DNA from 2 places in the Methylobacterium sp. HJ2 genome. Region 2 is predicted to be linked to the other one. Evidence: riboswitches for the same ligand, from Rfam matches in the RefSeq annotation. Region 2 holds a riboswitch; the other holds the start of a gene.
What was found. Region 2 has a riboswitch for thiamine pyrophosphate ahead of thiC (phosphomethylpyrimidine synthase ThiC). Riboswitches for the same ligand answer to the same signal wherever they lie in the genome.

Region 1 (8,744 bases), on a different contig from region 2:
CCGAGCCCGGCCGAGCGGCCCTGGCTGGCGAAGGCGGAGCGGGTCCAGCCGTCGGGCAGCGTGATCCAGGCATGGAAGCCGTGCGGATCGGCCGTGTAGGTGCCGGGGGGCAGCAGCGCCGCGGCGATCCGTTGGCGTGCGGCCGATTCCGCGCGGACGAAGTCCAGCAGCGCCTCCGCCGTGCCGTCGCAGATCCAGCGCGTGGCGAGCGCCGTCGCGATCGGCGAGGCCATCACGGTGGCGGTGCGCAGAGCCGCCCCCAGGGGCAGCGCGGCCCGCGCGCTCGGGGCGACCAGGAAGGCGAGGCGCAGCCCCGCGCCGAGGCACTTGGCGAGGCCCGCCACGTAATAGGTCAGCTCCGGCGCGAGTGCGGCGAAGCTCGGCGGCGGGTTCGGGCAGATCCGCGCGTAGGCGTCGTCCTCGATGATCGCCACGGCGTAGCGGTGGGCCACCGCCACGATCGCCTCGCGCCGGGCGCGGGGCACCGTCGCGGTGGTGGGGTTCTGCAGCAGCGGGTTGAGGTAGATCGCCTTCGGGGCGACCCGCGTGCAGGCCGCCGCGAAGGCGTCCGGATCGACCCCGTGCCGGTCCATCGGCAGGTCCACGAGGCGCAGGCCGAGATGGGCTGCGAGCGCCCGGATGCCCGGATAGGTGATCCGCTCGGTGCAGATCGCGTCGCCGGGCCGCGCCACCTGGCTCAGCACGCCCACGAGCGCGCTGTGGGCGCCGGGGCAGATCAGCAGGCGCTCGCCCGACACCGCGATGCCGCGCCCGGCGAGCCAGCGGGTCGCCGCCTCCTTGTCCGCCTCGGTGCCGCCGAAGCCCTGGTAGCGCAGCAGGTTGGGCAGGTTGCCGGCGAGCGCCGAGAAGCCGGCCTGCATCCTGGCGAGGAGCGCCGGGTCGTCGGGCTCGGGCGGCAGGTTCATGGTGAAGTCCACCGGCCCGCGCCGCGCCGGCTCGGCGGCCCGGTCCGCCCGGGCCGGATCGACCACGAAGGTGCCCTGGCCGACCCGGCCCTCGATCAGGCCGCGCTTGTGGGCCTCCACGTAGCCGCGGGAGACGGTGGTGAAGTTCAGGTCGAGCCGCTCGGCCAGCGCCCGCTGCGTCGGCAGCCGCGTTCCGGGCAGCAGGCGCCCCGCCCGGATGTCCTCGGCGAGCGCGTCCGCGATCGCGAGGTAATAGGGCTTGCCCCAACGCTCGAGGTCGGGCGCCCAGCCCCTCGGCGCGGCCGGCCGGTCCCCCGCCTCCCACGCCCGCCCGCCATCGATCCGTACGCCAGCCATCTGCCCCGCCGCAAGATCCGATCAATACGCGATTGTATGCCTTGCAATCGTCGTACCGGATGGCTCTGCGCGGCACGGCGCAGGACGATCCATACAAGACGATCAATCTCTGGCGCGTGAAAGCGCAGGAACTGCTTATTCGATACCGTCAAAGCTGCCTCGTTTCGATGCGGCGGCAGGTTCGGCCCCGGTTCCGAGGAACCGGCTTGATCGCAACATTGTATGCATACAAGGGCGCTCGATTGCCGACATTCGCGCGGCAGGCGCCCTGGCACAGCGCTTGCCATTCCGAACCGGTGGCGGCCCGGCCCGAGAGGGTCGCGGCCGCGCCGAGCCGGAGCGAGCCCGATGCCCGAGATGCGCTTCCATGTCCGCTGGCCCGATGGGCGCCGCGAGGCCTGCTACTCGCCCTCGCTCGTGGTGAAGGACTTCCTCGCGGCGGGGGAGAGCTACGCCCTCGACGATTTCCTCGGGCGCACCCGCACCGCGCTCACCATCGCGAGCGAGCGGGTGCGCGAGAAGTACGGCTTCGCCTGCTCGGCCGCGCTGGATCAGCTCGCGCGGATCGAGGGCGCCGCCGGCCGCCAGGAGCCGGGCGGCCGGGTCACGGTCGAAGCCTTCGAGCCCTGAATCTCCGATCCGCCCAGCAAGGAGCCCCGCGATGAGCGCCACCACGCCGCCAGCCCCGCACGTCCCGGTCGTCGTCGTCGGCGGCGGGCAGGCCGGCCTGTCCGTGAGCTACCATCTCAAGCGGCGCGGGATCGACCACCTCGTCTTCGAGGCCCGCACCGCGGCCCATGTCTGGAGCACGCAGCGCTGGGACAGCTTCTGCCTCGTCACCCCGAACTGGCAATGCGACCTGCCCGGCCACCCCTATGACGGGCCGGACCCCGACGGGTTCATGCGGAAGGATGAGATCGTCGCCTATCTGAGAGCCTTCATCGCCAAGGTCGACCCGCCGATCCGCGAGGGTGTGGCGGTCACGCGGGTGGCGCGGCGCGGGGAGGGGGGATTCACGGTCGAGACCTCGGCGGGCAGCGTGACCGCGGACGCGGTGGTCGCCGCGGCGGGCGGCTATCACACCCCGATCATCCCGCGCATGGCCGAGCGCCTGCCGCCGGAGATCCACCAGATCGAGGCGAGCCGGTACCGCAACCCGGACCAGCTGCCGCCGGGCGCGGTGCTGGTGGTGGGCTCGGGCCAGTCGGGCGCGCAGATCGCCGAGGATCTCCACCTCGCCGGCCGCGAGGTCCATCTGGCGGTGGGCGACGCGCCGCGCTGCGCCCGGTTCTACCGCGGCCGCGACGTCGTCGCCTGGCTCGCCGACATGGGCTACTACGCCATGAGCGTCGACGAGCATCCCCTGCGCGACGGCGTCCGCGACAACACCAACCACTACGTGACGGGCCGCGACGGCGGGCGCGACATCGACCTGCGCCGCTTCGCCCGGGAGGGCATGCACCTCTACGGCGTGCTGGAGGATTACACCGCCGGGCAGCTCCGCTTCCGCGATTCCCTCGCGCGCTCCCTGGATCAGGCCGACCGGACCTACAACGGCATCAACGCCGCGATCGACCGCCACATCGCCGAGGCCGGAATCGACGCCCCGGCCCAGGAGCCCTACCGCCCCGTCTGGGAGCCGGGCGAGCCCGTGACGCGCCTCGACCTCGCGGGATCGGGCATCGCCACGATCCTCTGGTGCATCGGCTTCACGCCGGATTTCCGCTGGCTCGACGCCTCCGTCTTCGACGGCGCGGGCCGGCCGCGGCATCGCCGCGGGATCACCCTGGAGCGCGGCGTCTACTTCGTCGGACTGCCCTGGCTGCACAGCTGGGGCTCGGGCCGGTTCGGCGCGGTCGGGCGGGATGCCGACCATATCGCCCAGGCCATCGCCGAGCAGCTCGCCGCCCGCGGCGGCCCGGCGGGCAGCCCCGTCGCGGGCCGGCCGCTGCTGACGCTGGCGGGCTGAGCCGGCCGCGTCCGTCCGGGTCGCGGCGCGACCCCGCTCTCAGGCGAGGCCGCCCATCGCCCGGATCCGCGCCCATTCGGCCGCGCTCACCGGCTGCACCGAGAGGCGGGAATTGGTGACGAGCACCATCCCGGCGAGCGCAGGCTCGGCCTTGATCGCGTCCAGGGTCACGGGCTTGGGCAGCGCCGCGACGGCCCGGACGTCGACCATGCCGAAGCGGCCGGTCTCGTCGGTGGGGTCGGGATAATAGGGCCGGATCACCGCCACGATCCCGACCACCGCCTTGCCCTCGTTCGAGTGGTAGAACAGCCCCTCCTCACCGACCTGCATCGCCATCAGGTGCTTCTTGGCGAGGTGGTTGCGCACGCCGTTCCAGTGCGTGCCCTCTTCGCCCGCGGCGACCTGCTGGTCCCAGGACCAGGTCGAGGGCTCGGACTTGAACAGCCAATGCGCCATGATCGCCTTCCCGCACCCGGCCCTGCGCCCGGTCCGCGTCTCTGCACGCGCCTCTGTAAGCGTGCGGCGGCACCCGCGCAGCCCCTTCCGGCGGGCCGTGCACCGCGGAAGGCTTTCGCCCGGGCGGCTTTGGGAGCTAGGGAGGCGCGAGTTCCGACGCGAAGCCCCCATGACCACCCTTGAGATCCCGCCGGGAATCGCCCCGGCCATCATCCTCGTCGAGCCGCAACTGGCCGAGAACATCGGCATGACGGCCCGCGCCATGGCGAATTTCGGCCTGTCGGAGCTGCGCCTCGTCAACCCGAAGAACGGCTGGCCCAAGAAGGGCGTGCGCGAGGCGGCCTCGGGCGCCACCCACGTCCTCGACGCCGCCCGGATCTACGACAGCGTGCCCGCGGCGATCGCCGACCTGAACCACGTCCTGGCCACCACCGCGCGCGAGCGCGGCCAGATGAAGCGCGTGCTGGGGCCGGACGCGGCCATGGCGGACGTCGCGGCCCGCGCGGGGCAGCGCGTCGGCATCCTGTTCGGGCGCGAGCGTGTCGGGCTCACCAACGACGAGGTCTCCTACGCCGACGCCATCGTCACCTTCCCGGTCTCGCCGGACTTTCCGTCGCTCAACCTCGCACAGGGCGTGCTGCTGATGGCCTACGAATGGCGCCGGGCGAGCGGCCGGGCCCGGCTGCCCTTCTCGGGCGAGATGCTGTCGCCGCCCGCCACCCGCGAGGCCCTGCTCTCCCTGTTCGGCGGCCTGGAGGAGGCCCTCGGCGCGGCCGGGTTCTACCCGCCCGAGAAACGCGAGATCATCGCGCGCAACATGCGCGACATGCTCCACCGCATGGCGATGACCGAGCAGGACGTCCGCACCCTGCGGGGCACCCTGCGCGCCCTGGCGCGCCGCCGAGAGGGATAGGCTCAGCCCCGGAGCGTCAGGCTGCCGCCCGCGATGCTGAAGTCGCGCACCCGCTTCAGGAAGGACATGCCGAGCAGGTTCACCCCGAGGAGCCCGCGGGGCACCACCACCGCCTCGACGTCGCGCACCGCGACGGGGCCGATCCGGAGCAGGCCGATCCGCACGGGCGCGACGCGCGCCGGCCCGTTCGCCGTCATGATCCGCTGAGTGAAATCGCCGGGGCCGACCCGGAGCCCGATCCGCGCGGCATCCTCCTCGGCGAAGGCGCAGAGCGTCGCGCCGGTATCCACCATCATCTGCACGGAGCGGCCGTCGACCACCGCCTGCGCCGTGAAATGGCCGCCGCGGTCCGCCTGGAGCGCGATCGCCACCGGGCCGACGGGCGCCGGGACGGCGGGCGCGGGAACCGCCGGGGCGGCGAGCGCGCGCGGCGCCGCGACCCTGTCGCGCAGGCGATGGACCGCCCCCACCGCGGCGACCGCTATCACGCCGACCGTCACAATCGTCCGCACGGCGCCCTCCGGCCGGCCCCCACGCCGGCAATCAGGCGCGTGCCGGCGTGAACGAAGGCTTGCGCCGGCCGCTTCGCCCGCGCCCCGCGCCCGGGCTTTCGCCCGACACGGTGTACGCCCGGTGACCGCGACCTCCCTCATCCACCGGGGATTGACCCGACGCCGATCCGGGTCCAAATCTCCCCCTGTTCCAGGGAGATCCCCGGCAAGGGGCTGAGACACCGCTGGCACGCCCGACGAGGGCCTGCGGCGCGGAAATCCTTCGAACCTGATCCGGCTCATACCGGCGTAGGGATTGGACCGCGGGTTCCTCGACGAACCCACACGCTTCGGCAGCGAGGCGAAGGCCACCGATCCCTGCGGGCAGACGCGGAGATCGTGCGTGGCAGACTGGCCCGCCTCACCCATCGGACAGCGGCGCGATCCGGCGCCGAACGAACACGCCGCCGGCACGGATCCGGGGATCCGTCTGGATCCCTCGATCCGCACGGATTTCCCGATCCGCACGGATCTGCCGATCCGCACGGATCTCCCGATCCGCGCCGACGTGGCGATCGTCGGCGGCGGGCTGATCGGCCTCGCGAGCGCGTGGCGCCTCGCGCAGGCTGGCCGCAGCGTCGTCGTGGTCGAGCGCGCGCGCATCGGCGCCGGGGCGAGCCTCGCGGCGACCGGCATGCTGGCGCCCGCCGCCGAGCACGAGCCGGGCTCGGACCTGCTCCTGCCCCTCGCCCTCGACTCCCTCGCCCGCTGGCCCGGGTTCCGCGACGCGCTGCAGGCCGCCTCCGGGATCGCCATCGACTACCGCACCGAGGGCACCCTGGTGCTCGCCATCGGGCGCGACGAGGTCGAGCGCCTGCGCTTCCGTTACGATCTGCAGCGCCGCTCGGGCGTCGCCGCCGAGTGGCTGGCCGGCACCGAGGTGCGGCGGCGGGAGCCGACCCTGCGCCCCTCCGTCACCGCGGGCGTGCTCTGCCCCCTCGACCATCAGGTCGACCCGCGCCGGGTGATGGCGGCGCTGACGCTCGCCTGCCGCGCGGCCGGCGTCGTCGTGGTGGAGGATTGCGCCGCGACCGGACTCGACTGGACCGCCGGCCGCGTCGCCGGCCTGCACACCGCGCGCGGCACGCTCGCGGCCGGCACGGTGGTGCTGGCGAGCGGGGCGTGGAGCGGCGAGAGCGGCCTGCTGCCCGAACACCTCGCCCTGCCGGTGCGGCCGCTGAAGGGGCAATCCCTCGCCCTGCGCACCACGCGCCGGACCGGGACGCTCGGCCACATGGTCTGGACCGAGCAGGTCCACATGGCGCCCAAGGGCGACGGGCACCTCATCGTCGGCGCCACCGTGGAGGATTGCGGCTTCCGGCCCGGCGTCACCGCGGGCGGGCTCTACGCCCTCCTCGAGGGCGCGCGCCGGGTGCTGCCCGGCATCGAGGAGATGGAGGTCGAGGCCGTCTGGAGCGGCTACCGCCCGACCTCGGACGACGACGCTCCGATCATCGACACCCTGGCCCCCGGCCTCGTGGCGGCGACCGGGCACCACCGCAACGGCTACCTGCTCGCGCCCGTGACCGCCGACGCGGTCGCGGCGCTGCTCACGACCGGCGCGCTGCCCGAGATCGCCCGCCCCTTCACCCTGGGGCGGTTCCGCCGGCCGGACGCCGCGAGGGCCTCCGCATGAATTGTCTGATCAACGGCACGCCCCGCAGCCTCGAGGCCGACACCGTCGAGGCCCTGTTCCGGGCGGAGGCCGAGGAGACCGGGATCGAGAGCCCGGAGGGCATCGCCATCGCGCTGAACGGGCGCGTGGTGCGCCGCAGGGACTGGGCGGAGACGCCGGTGCGCGAGGGCGACCGCGTCGAGATCGTCCGCGCCATGCAGGGAGGCTGAGCATGAACGAGACCGTCACCCCGCCGCGCGGGGACAGCGAGGACGCGCTGGTCATCGCGGGCGTGCCGCTGGCCTCGCGCCTGTTCATCGGCACCGCGGGCTATCCGAGCCAGACCGTCATGCGCGACGCGGTGGAGGCGAGCGGGGCCGAGGTGGTCACCGCCTCGATCCGTCGCGTCTCGCTCCAGGGCCACGGCTCGGACACGGTGCGGATCCTGAAAGGGCACCGCTTCCTGCCCAACACCGCGGGCTGCGAGACCGCGCGCGACGCGATCATGACGGCCGAGCTCGCCCGCGAGGCGCTCGGCACCGACTGGATCAAGGTCGAGGTGATCGGCGACCGCGAGACGCTCTACCCGGACGTCGCCGAGCTGATCGAGGCCTGCCGCCACCTCGTGGACGACGGCTTCACGGTGCTGCCCTATTGCAACGACGACCCCATCGTCTGCCGCCGCCTGGAGGATCTCGGCTGCGCCGCGGTGATGCCGATGGGCTCGCTGATCGGCTCCGGAATGGGGGTGGCCAACCCGGCCAACCTCGAACTGATCTGCCGCCGGGCCGGCGTCCCGGTGATCGTCGATGCGGGCATCGGCACGGCCTCCGACGCGGTGATCGCGATGGAGCTCGGCGCCGACGCCTGCCTCATCAACACCGCTGTGGCCAAGGCCGACGATCCGGTGCGGATGGCCCGCGCCATGCGCCGCGCCGTCGAGGCGGGCCGCGACGCCTACCGGGCCGGGCGCATCCCCCGGCGCGGCCGGGCCGAGCCGTCGAGTCCGCAACTCGGCCTCGTGGGCTCCTGACGGGCGTGCCGGCTTGTGACCTGCCGGCGCCGCTCCTCGTCGTCACCGACCGGCACGGCTCGACCCGCCCCCTCGCCGAGACCGTCGCGGCCTGTCTCGACGGCGGCGCCCGCTGGTTCTGGTTCCGCGACCGGGACCTCGCACCGGACGAGCGCCTGTGCCTCGGCAGCGCGCTGCTGCGGCTGATCCGCGACGCGGGCGGCCGGATGGTGGTCGGCGGGAACCCGGATCTCGCCGCCGCGCTCGGTGCGGACGGGGTGCATCTCGGGGGCGGCAGCGGGCCCGAGGCGATCGCGGCGGCGCGTACGCGCGACGGATTGGTCGGGGTCTCGGCCCATACGGAGGCGGAGGTCGCGGCGGCGGCCCGGGCCGGGGCCGATTACGCGACCTTGAGCCCGATCTGTCCGAGCGCGAGCAAGCCGGGCTACGGCCCCGCCCTCGGGCCGGAGGCGCTGGCGCGCGCGGCCCGCCACGGTCTGCCCGTCCTCGCCCTCGGCGGGATCGGCCCCGCCGAACTCGCCGCCTGCCGCGCCATGGGGGCCGCGGGCGCCGCGATCATGGGGCTGCCGATGCGGGCGCAGGATCCGGCCGCTGCGATCCGCCTCTGCCTCGCAGCGTGGGGCGCCTGAGCTACGGCGCCGCCGGTCCGTAGGGCGGCCGGGGGATCGCCCGGTGCGCGGCCCGGAGCGCCGCCGACCAGCGCTCGCGCAGGTCGTGGAAATAGCCCTCGCCCGCCTCGATCCGGTGGTTCACCTCGAGGTCGAGGGCGCCGCGGCGGGCGAGCGCGATGTCGATCGGCAGGCCGACGCCGAGATTCGAGCGCATGGTCGAATCCATCGAGACGAGGCTGACCTTCAGGGCGTCGTAGAGGTCGGTCTCGAACTTCACCGCGCGGTCGAGGATCGGCTTGCCGTATTTGTGCTC
Region 2 (8,744 bases):
ACGTCGGGGACGAGGCCGGACTTCGCGAGCAGGGTGCGGGTCGCCGCCATCGGCAGGAAGAAGGCGAGGTAGATCACGATGGAGCGCTGGCCGCAGGTGCGCAACGCCTCCGTCACGGGGCCGCCGGCCCGGATCAGCAGGGCCGCACTCGCCACGATGGCGAGCGCCCCGGCGGCCCCGAGGACGAGCGCCACCAGCGGCAGGCTCGCGAGCGTCGGGTAACCGGCCATCCCGGACGGCGTGAAGGCGAGCCAGCCCTCGATCGCGGCCCAGAGCGCCAGCCCGGCGAGCGCCGCGACGGGACGGGCCCGCACCGCGTCGGCGAAGCCGAAGATGCGCCCGGCGAAGAGGTAGCCGCCGACGAAGTAGACGTAGCGGGCGCAGAACTCGTCAATCAGGGTCCAGTCGGTATCGACGGGCAGCGTCTGCAGGAGCGCGGCGCCGCCGAGGAGGAGCGGGGCCGGGAGGCGCCGCAGCAGCTTCGTGACCACGGAGAACACGGCGAGCAGGTAGATGAACCACAGGGTCGAGTAGGGCTCGACCAGGGTGCCGGCGAGATGGGCGAGGAAGGCCGGCGCCCCGCCGTCGCCCACGATGGCACCGTACTTGGCGAGCGACTGGATCAGCACCCAGAGCCCGTAGAAATAGGCGAAGTGCACCACGCGCCGGTCGGCGAAGAGGCGCCAGTCGCGGTCGATCACCCGGCCGACGAACAGGCCCGAGAGCAGGAAGAAGTCCGGGATGCGGAAGGGCTTGGCGAAGGCCACCACGGTGTGGAGGAAGCCCTCGCCGCCCATCGCCTCGCCGGTGCCGAGGGTGGCGTGCATCATGACCACGAGAAGGATGCAGATGCCCTTGGCGACATCGACCCAGGCGAGCCGCAGATCCGCCTCCGGTGTCGCCGCCGTTCCGCCCGCCATGACCGTCCGCTCCCTCATGCAGGGCGGGAATCTCGGCGCATCCCGTTAAAGGAGGCCCCGGCGGCTCGGGCTTCCGCGCGGCATGGCGAACGCGCGGTAAACGCCGTCCCGCGGCCCCGTGCGGGCCGAGGGCGGCGGGCTCACGAGAACCGGTCGCGCCGCGCTCCGCGCCGGTCGCGGGTCATCCGGGTGGCCGCGTGGAAATCGTCGGGCTTCGTCCGCACCCAGGCGAGGAAGCGCGCGATCTCCGGGTCGGCGCGCAGGGCCTCGACGTCGGCGAGGCGGCGGGCGATCTCGGCCTCGCTGTAGCGGGCGTGGATCGCCGAGTGGCAGATCTGGTGCAGCCGCACGGTGCCGCGATGGGTGCCGCCCTTCAGCTTGGGCGTCAGGTGATGCAGGCTGGAGCGGGCGCGGGGCGGGATCGGGCGCGCGCAGAGCGGACAGATCACGGGCGCCGCTGCCCGCGGCCCGTGCGTCTCGGGGTCGTCGTCGCGCCAGATGCGGTCCCGCCGTCCCAACCGGATCCCTCCCGTGGTCGCCGCCGGATATAGGTCTGCGCCCCGCCCGCGAGGACCGCGCGGCGCGGCGACATGCCGACACGGGGCGCGCCTTCCGTCTCGGGCGCGGATGCGGGCGCGATTGACAAGGCGGCCCAAAGTGTCGAGGCTCTGGCCGTTCCGAGGGGAGCCCCGTCACGAGGGGGCTGAGATTGGGCCTGCAGGTCCTGACCCTTGAACCTGATCCGGCTCATACCGGCGGAGGGACGGGAACCTGCGGCCTCGGGATATGGGGCCGGCTCTCATCGGCCTTTCGTCAGGGGTTCGGATCGCTCCGCCACAGGGAGAGATCCACGATGAACGCACCCGTCCTGACCAAAGACGTCAAGGGTAGCCCAGAGAGCGTCACCACCGGGCCGATCAACGGCTCGCACAAGCTCTACGCCGAGGTCCCCGGTCGGGCCGACATCCGGGTGCCGTTCCGCGAGATCGTGCTGACGGATCCCAAGGAGGCCCCGGTGCGGGTCTACGATCCGTCGGGCCCCTATACCGAGACGGACGCCCGCATCGACCTCGCCAAGGGCCTCAACGCCGTGCGCGAGCCCTGGATCGCGTCCCGCGGCTACGCCACGGTCGAGCCCCGCGCGGTCAAGCCCGAGGACAACGGCTTCGCGGCCGCCGACAAGCTCGTCGCCCCCTGCCCCGCCGAGCGCCTGATCCGCAAGGCCGCTCCCGGCCAGATGGTGACGCAGTACGAATTCGCCCGCGCGGGGATCGTCACCGAGGAGATGATCTACGTCGCCCACCGCGAGAACCTCTGCCGCGAGCAGATGCTGGAGCGGGCCGAGGCCGCGCTCGCCGACGGCGAGAGCTACGGCGCCGCGGTGCCGGCCTTCATCACCCCGGAATTCGTGCGCGACGAGGTGGCCCGCGGCCGGGCCATCATCCCGGCCAACATCAACCACACCGAATTGGAGCCGATGGCGATCGGCCGGAACTTCCTGGTCAAGATCAACGCCAATATCGGCAACTCGGCGGTGACCTCCTCGGCGGCGGAAGAGGTCGAGAAGCTGGTCTGGTCGATCCGCTGGGGCGCCGACACGGTGATGGACCTCTCCACCGGCCGCAACATACACAACATCCGCTCGTGGATCATCCGCAACTCGCCGGTCCCGATCGGCACGGTGCCGATCTACCAGGCGCTGGAGAAGGTCGGCGGCGATCCGCTCAAGCTCGACTGGGAGGTCTTCAAGGACACCCTCATCGAGCAGGCCGAGCAGGGCATCGACTACTTCACCATCCATGCGGGCGTGCGCCTCGCCCACGTGCCGCTCACCGCGCGGCGCGTCACCGGCATCGTCTCGCGCGGCGGCTCGATCATGGCGCGCTGGTGCCTCGCCGGGCACCGCGAGTCGTTCCTCTACGAGCGCTTCGACGAGATCTGCGACATCTGCCGCGCCTACGACGTCTCGTTCTCGCTGGGCGACGGCCTGCGGCCCGGCTCGATCGCCGATGCCAACGACGCCGCGCAATTCGCCGAGCTGGAGACGCTGGGCGAGCTCACCAAGGTCGCCTGGGACAAGGGCTGCCAGGTGATGATCGAGGGCCCCGGCCACGTGCCGATGCACAAGATCAAGGTCAACATGGAGAAGCAGCTGCGCGAGTGCGGCGAGGCGCCGTTCTACACACTCGGCCCGCTGACCACCGACATCGCGCCCGGCTACGACCACATCACCTCGGGCATCGGCGCCGCCATGATCGGCTGGTTCGGCACCGCCATGCTCTGCTACGTCACCCCGAAGGAGCATCTCGGGCTCCCCAACCGCGACGACGTGAAGACCGGCGTGATCACCTACAAGATCGCCGCCCACGCCGCCGACCTCGCCAAGGGCCACCCGGCCGCGCAGCTGCGCGACGACGCGCTGTCCCGCGCGCGCTTCGACTTCCGCTGGGAGGACCAGTTCAACCTGAGCCTCGACCCCGACACGGCGCGCGCCTACCACGACGAGACCCTGCCGAAGGACGCCCACAAGGTCGCGCATTTCTGCTCGATGTGCGGACCGAAATTCTGCTCGATGAAGATCACGCAGGACCTGCGCGCCGAGGTGCTGGCGATGGAGGCGGCGGGCGAGGTCATCCACACCGCGCCCGTCATGTCCACGGCCGAGCGCGAGGCCGGCATGAAGGCGAAGTCCGAGGAGTTCCTGGCGGAGGGCGGCAAGCTCTACGTCGACGCCGCCGAGTAGGCGCCGACACGCCGATCCGAACGGCACGGGGGCGGGGTCCGGTCGGAATCCCGCCCCCGTCGCGTTTCGGGCGGCCCACATCGCCGGGATTTTCAGCGCTGCGTTAACCCGGTGTTGAGGCCTTCTCGGATCGTGAGTGCGCCGTTAACGGACGGGTTACCGCTGCGGCGCCTGATGGGATCGTGGTTCCCATCCGGAGGCCCAACACATGAACGAGATCGGCAGCGTGCAAGCCGCCGAGAGGCCGGCACTTCCCGTCGTCCCCCCGGTCCAGCCCGCGGCACCGCCTGCCCCGATCGCGCCGACGGAGCGGAGCCCGACGCCGCTCGAGCCCGCGGTGACGCTCGACATCCGCGCGCCGGCGGACGCTCCCTCCCCCGCGGTCCCGAACGAGTCCGATTACCGGACGCAATTCGTGCGCGACGCGAGCACCAAGGATCTCGTCTATCAGGTGATCGATCCGACCTCGGGCGACATCGTCGTGCAATTGCCGACCGCCACCGTCCTGAAGGCGCGGGCCTACGCGGAGGTGGAGGCGACCCGCAAGACGGAAGCCGGCCGCGGCAAGGAGACGGCGGTCGCCCTCGACCTCAGCGCGTGAGATCAGGCGCGCTGGCGGACGAGGCCGACGACGCTCGCGCAGGCGATCATCACGCCGAGGCCCATCAGGCAGAGGCAGCCGAGGGCCGGGCCGGGACGTCCCTTGGCGAGGAAGATGGCGGCGAGGAGCGGGGCGAGCAGCGCGACGAGCAGCATGGTCATGGACGGCTCCGGGTCTGACGGGGCGATCCTAGCCAGGAAGGTGTTAACCGTGTGTCACGTTCGCGGCCCGGTGTGGGATTCCCGCACCCGTGCCGACCCGAGGCGCGCCCGAGGGCGCGTCAGGCGGCGCGCCGGGTCGCCGTGACGTCGACCAGCGCGCCGTGATTCACCTCCAGCACCCGGTCCGCGAAGGGCAGCAGGTGCGCGCTGTGGGTGACGAAGACCTTGGCGACCGGGATCTCCATGAGCGCGCGGATCAGCGCCTGCTCGGAGGCGGGATCGAGATTGGCGGTGATCTCGTCCAGAAGCAGCAGTCGGGGCTTGCGGCAGAGCGCGCGGGCGAGCAGCAGCCGGCGGCGCTGGCCGGTGGAGAGCAGCGGGCTCTCGTCCGAGAGCTGGGTCGCGAAGCCCTGAGGCAGGTCCCGGATCGCGTCGAGCAGGCCGACCGTCACGAGCGCCGATTCGATCTGCCTCTGCGTGATGTCGGGCGAGAACAGGGACAGGTTGTCGAGCACCGTGCCCGCGAGCACCCGGTCGTCCGCGAAGACGCAGCCGATATTGGCGCGGTACTCGTGGATGCCGAATTCCTCGATCGGGCGGCCGTCGACGAGCATGGCGCCCGCCGCGCGCCCGTTCAGGCTCGCCAGGATCTTGAGCAGCGAGGACTTGCCGCAGCCCGACGGCCCCACGATCGCGATCGTCTCGGCGCGGTCGACCCGGATGGTGAGGCGGACATGCTCCACGAGAGGGCGCGCCGACCGGTCGAACCGGATCGCCACGTCCTCGAGGGCGACCGTCCGGCGGATCACCCGCTCGATGCCGACGCCCGCGCTCTGCGGCTCGGGATCCTCGTCGAGCACGTCGTCGAGGCGGCCGAAATGCACCCGCATCACCGAGAGCTGCAGCAGGCTCATGATGAGCGTGTTCATGCTGTTGAAGAACGAACCGCGCAGGGCGAAGAAGGCGTAGAGCACGCCGACGGAGAGCGTGCTCTTCATCACGTCGGTGACGCCCATGTAGAGCGTCGTCACCGTGCCGAGCATGAAGATTAAGTGCAGGAACAGGTCCGCGTCGATGGAAAGCTTCTTAGACCGGTAGCCGTAGTTGGCGAAGCGTGTGAATGTCTCGAGCCACTTGAGAGAGAAGAAGCTCGTGGTGTTGCTGACCTTCAGCGCGGAGATCTGCGCCAGCCCGTCGAGCAGGCGGGCCTGCTCCTCGGAGCGCGCCTCCAGGGACAGGGCGGTGCTGCGCGCGATGCCCGGATAGGTGGCGAAGCGGACGAGGATCGCCGCCACCAGCGTCGCCAGCGAGGCGGCGGCCATGGTGGGCGAGTAGTAGTACATCATCCCGACGAGGACGACGGACATGGCCCCGTCCGCGATCGACGAGATGAAGCCGTTGACCAGGAAGGTCTTGATCTGGTCGACCGAACTCAGCCGCGTGACGAAGTCGCCCGGATGGCGGGCCTCGAAGAAGCCGATCGGCAGCCGGAAGGCGTGGCTGACGATGTTGCGGGTGAAATGGATCTCGAACATGGTCGCGGCGCGCAGCGCGATCACGTCGCGCAGCCAGCGCGACACCGCCTCGAAGGCGCTGAACAGGGCGAGCCCGACGACCACGACCGTCAGCAGGTCGAGGTCGTATTGCGGGATCACCGTGTCGATCGCGGTCTGCAGGAAGATCGGCGTGCCGAGGGCGAACAGGGTCGCGCCGAGCGACAGGACGGTGATCCGCGCCAGCGTGCCCTCGATGCCCCGGCACGAGCGGAACACCGCCCAGAACAGGGATTTGCGCGCCGTCCGGATCGCCTGGAAATCGACGCGGCGCTCGAATTCGAGGGCGACGCCGCTGAAATGCCGCTCCACGTCCTCCTGCGCGTAGGCACGCGGGCCGAAGGCCGGATCGTGGATGTGGAAGACGCCGCGCACCACCGTCTCGAGCACGACGAAGTGGTTGCCGTTCCAGTGCAGGATGGCCGGGCAGGTAATCGTATGCAATTCGCCGACATTGGCGATCGCCAGCCCCTGCGCGTCGAGTCCGACCTGCTCGGCCACCTCGACGATGTCGGCGAAGGTCATCCCGCGCTGCGAGGGCGGGAACAGCGCGCGCAGATAGGGCAGGTCGATGTCGTGCCGGTGCGCGTTGGCGACCATCGCCAGGCAGGCGAGACCGCATTCCATGGTCTCGCTCTGCACGACCGAGCGGATCTTGCGCCTGCGCCGCGGACCGGCCCCGAACATCAGCGTCCCCTCAGCGCACGGATCGGATCGAGCACCCAGTCCAGGAAGCGGCGCCGCTCGATCACGATGTCGGCCGACAGGGTCGAGCCGATCTTGATCGGGATGCGCTCGCCGTAGGCCTCGACGTCGCTGCGATCCGGGCGGATCTCGATGCGGTAGGCGGATTGGCGATCCACGGGTCGCGGATCGAGCCCGAGATCGGGCTTGTCGTCGCCCGCGGGCGCGCGCACGGCCGCCGCCGAGATGTAGGTGATCGTTCCGTGCTGGATGCCGAAGGTCTTGAACGGGAACGCGTCGTACTTGATGATGACCCGCTGCCCGACCTTGGCGAGGCCCACCGCGCGGGCCGGCGCGTCGATGACGATGAGCGGCGCGGCGTTCGGGTCGCCGGTCGCGGCCACGAACTGCCCGGCCTTCACCGAATCGCCGACCTGGGCGGCGAGCGCCAGCACGGTGCCGGGATTCTGGGCCTGGACGTCGATCGCCGCTTCCGTCTTCAGCATGGCGAGGCGGCTGTCGGTCGCCTCGATCTGGTTCTGCGCGGTCGCCTGCTGGGAGAGCTTGGTGGCGACCAGGAGGTCGAATTCCCGCCGCCGCTCCGCGTCCTGGCGCTGATATTCCAGGCGCTTGAGGCGCAGCTCCGAGAGCTGGCGCTCGTACTCGAAGCTCGTCCGCTCGTGGGATTCGAGCAGGTCGCGGGTGGCGTAGCCGCTCTGCACGTAGGCCGAGATCCGCCGCACCACGGCGCGGGTCTTCTCCACGGCCGCCATCTGGCGCTTGGCCTGCTCGGCGAGGCCCGCGTAGAAGACCTCCTGGTCGGCGGTGATCTTCTCCTGCTGGGTCCGGGCGCGGGCAATGAAGGCCTTGGCGCGCTCGACCTCCTCGACGAGGCCCTTGCGGGTCAGCTGCAGGTTGCGGATCTCGGCGTCGACGGCCGATTCGCCCCCGACCGTGGCGGTGCCCATCCGCAGGGCGTAGATCGCTTGGCCCGCCTGGACGGCGTCGCCCTGCTTGACGAAGATGCGGCTGACCACGCCCGCCCGCGGAGCGTCGAGCCTGGCGAATCCGCCGGTCGCCGCCACCGTGCCGCGCACGCTCTCGGTCTGCGCGAAATGCCCGAACCAGAGGCCGCCCGCGACCGCGACGACCACCGCGGCGACGAGCAGGGTGGCGAAGGCCGAGGTCCGGTCCTGGCGCAGATCGATGGTCTGGAGGATGCGTGGCGCCGCGATCCGGGTCGCTTGGGACGCGTCGCCGGGATCGGCCGCGGCGTCGGCGGCCTCGCCCGGGGCGGGATCCGGCTCCGGGGCGTCGTGGCGGGCCTCGGTCGGGGCGGCGCTCGAGCTCATGCGGGATGCCCTCCCCCGGGCCGGACGGTCAGGAATTCGTCGAGGCGCGGCCACATGAACCACTGCGCCGGCGCGGCGAGCACCGATTGCTCGATGTGGCGGCAGACGAGGTCGGTGACCCGGCGCCGGGTCTCCGGGCCGCTCTCGGCGACCTCGAAGGGCCGGCCGACCCGGATCGTGTCGCCGCCTACGCCGGAGGTGATGGCGAGCGGCACGACGGTGGCCTCGGTGAGCCGGGCGAGGCTGTCGATCCCCATGGCGAGCCGGACCGGGCGGCCGAACAGCGTCGCGTCGACGGCGCCGCCGTAGCTGCCCGGCAGATCGACGAAGGTGACGATCACGCTGCCGGTCCGCGCGAAGCGCACCGCATCGATGTAATCCTGCTTGTCGCGTACGTTCAGGAACCGCATGTCGATCCCGATCTCGGAGATGCGCCGCATCACCCGGGTCTCGATCTCGCGATCCTCGCGGGCGCGCAGGATCAGCATCTTGCGGTCGGGGAAGACGTCGTGGATCAGCCGCGCGAAGGCGAGCGCGAAGCAGCCCATGTGGATCGGGGCGAGGATCACCGGCTTGCCGCTCGCGGCCACCCGCTCGAGCGCCGCGCGATCCGGGAACGCGATCCGCTGCCAATCGGCCTTGATGCTGGCCTGCGATCGATTGAGCAGCGACAACCATTCCAGCTGGTAGAGATCGTCGGAGAACACCGCCTCGGCGTCGAGCCGGTCCG

Region 1: linked by a shared signal. The riboswitch ahead of thiO (glycine oxidase ThiO) and the one ahead of thiC (phosphomethylpyrimidine synthase ThiC) in region 2 are both predicted to bind thiamine pyrophosphate.

What each region holds. Positions count from the first base shown of each region.
Region 1 is NZ_JBWJYM010000011.1:85,831-94,574, reverse strand. Features, by position in the region: gene ACS5RC_RS22925 (aminotransferase-like domain-containing protein) at 1-1,283, opposite strand, end outside; gene ACS5RC_RS22920 (MSMEG_0570 family nitrogen starvation response protein) at 1,632-1,913, shown strand; gene ACS5RC_RS22915 (MSMEG_0569 family flavin-dependent oxidoreductase) at 1,945-3,252, shown strand; gene ACS5RC_RS22910 (EVE domain-containing protein) at 3,292-3,708, opposite strand; gene ACS5RC_RS22905 (RNA methyltransferase) at 3,878-4,621, shown strand; gene ACS5RC_RS22900 (retropepsin-like aspartic protease family protein) at 4,624-5,133, opposite strand; TPP riboswitch at 5,317-5,446, shown strand; gene thiO (glycine oxidase ThiO) at 5,603-6,808, shown strand; gene thiS (sulfur carrier protein ThiS) at 6,805-7,017, shown strand; gene thiG (thiazole synthase) at 7,020-7,820, shown strand; gene ACS5RC_RS22880 (thiamine phosphate synthase) at 7,826-8,449, shown strand; gene ACS5RC_RS22875 (proteasome-type protease) at 8,451-8,744, opposite strand, start outside.
Region 2 is NZ_JBWJYM010000007.1:124,423-133,166, forward strand. Features, by position in the region: gene ACS5RC_RS17685 (acyltransferase family protein) at 1-920, opposite strand, end outside; gene ACS5RC_RS17690 (HNH endonuclease family protein) at 1,061-1,438, opposite strand; TPP riboswitch at 1,591-1,701, shown strand; gene thiC (phosphomethylpyrimidine synthase ThiC) at 1,774-3,663, shown strand; gene ACS5RC_RS17700 (flagellar protein FlaG) at 3,872-4,264, shown strand; gene ACS5RC_RS17705 (hypothetical protein) at 4,267-4,425, opposite strand; gene ACS5RC_RS17710 (peptidase domain-containing ABC transporter) at 4,545-6,665, opposite strand; gene ACS5RC_RS17715 (HlyD family secretion protein) at 6,665-8,014, opposite strand; gene ACS5RC_RS17720 (LpxL/LpxP family acyltransferase) at 8,011-8,744, opposite strand, start outside.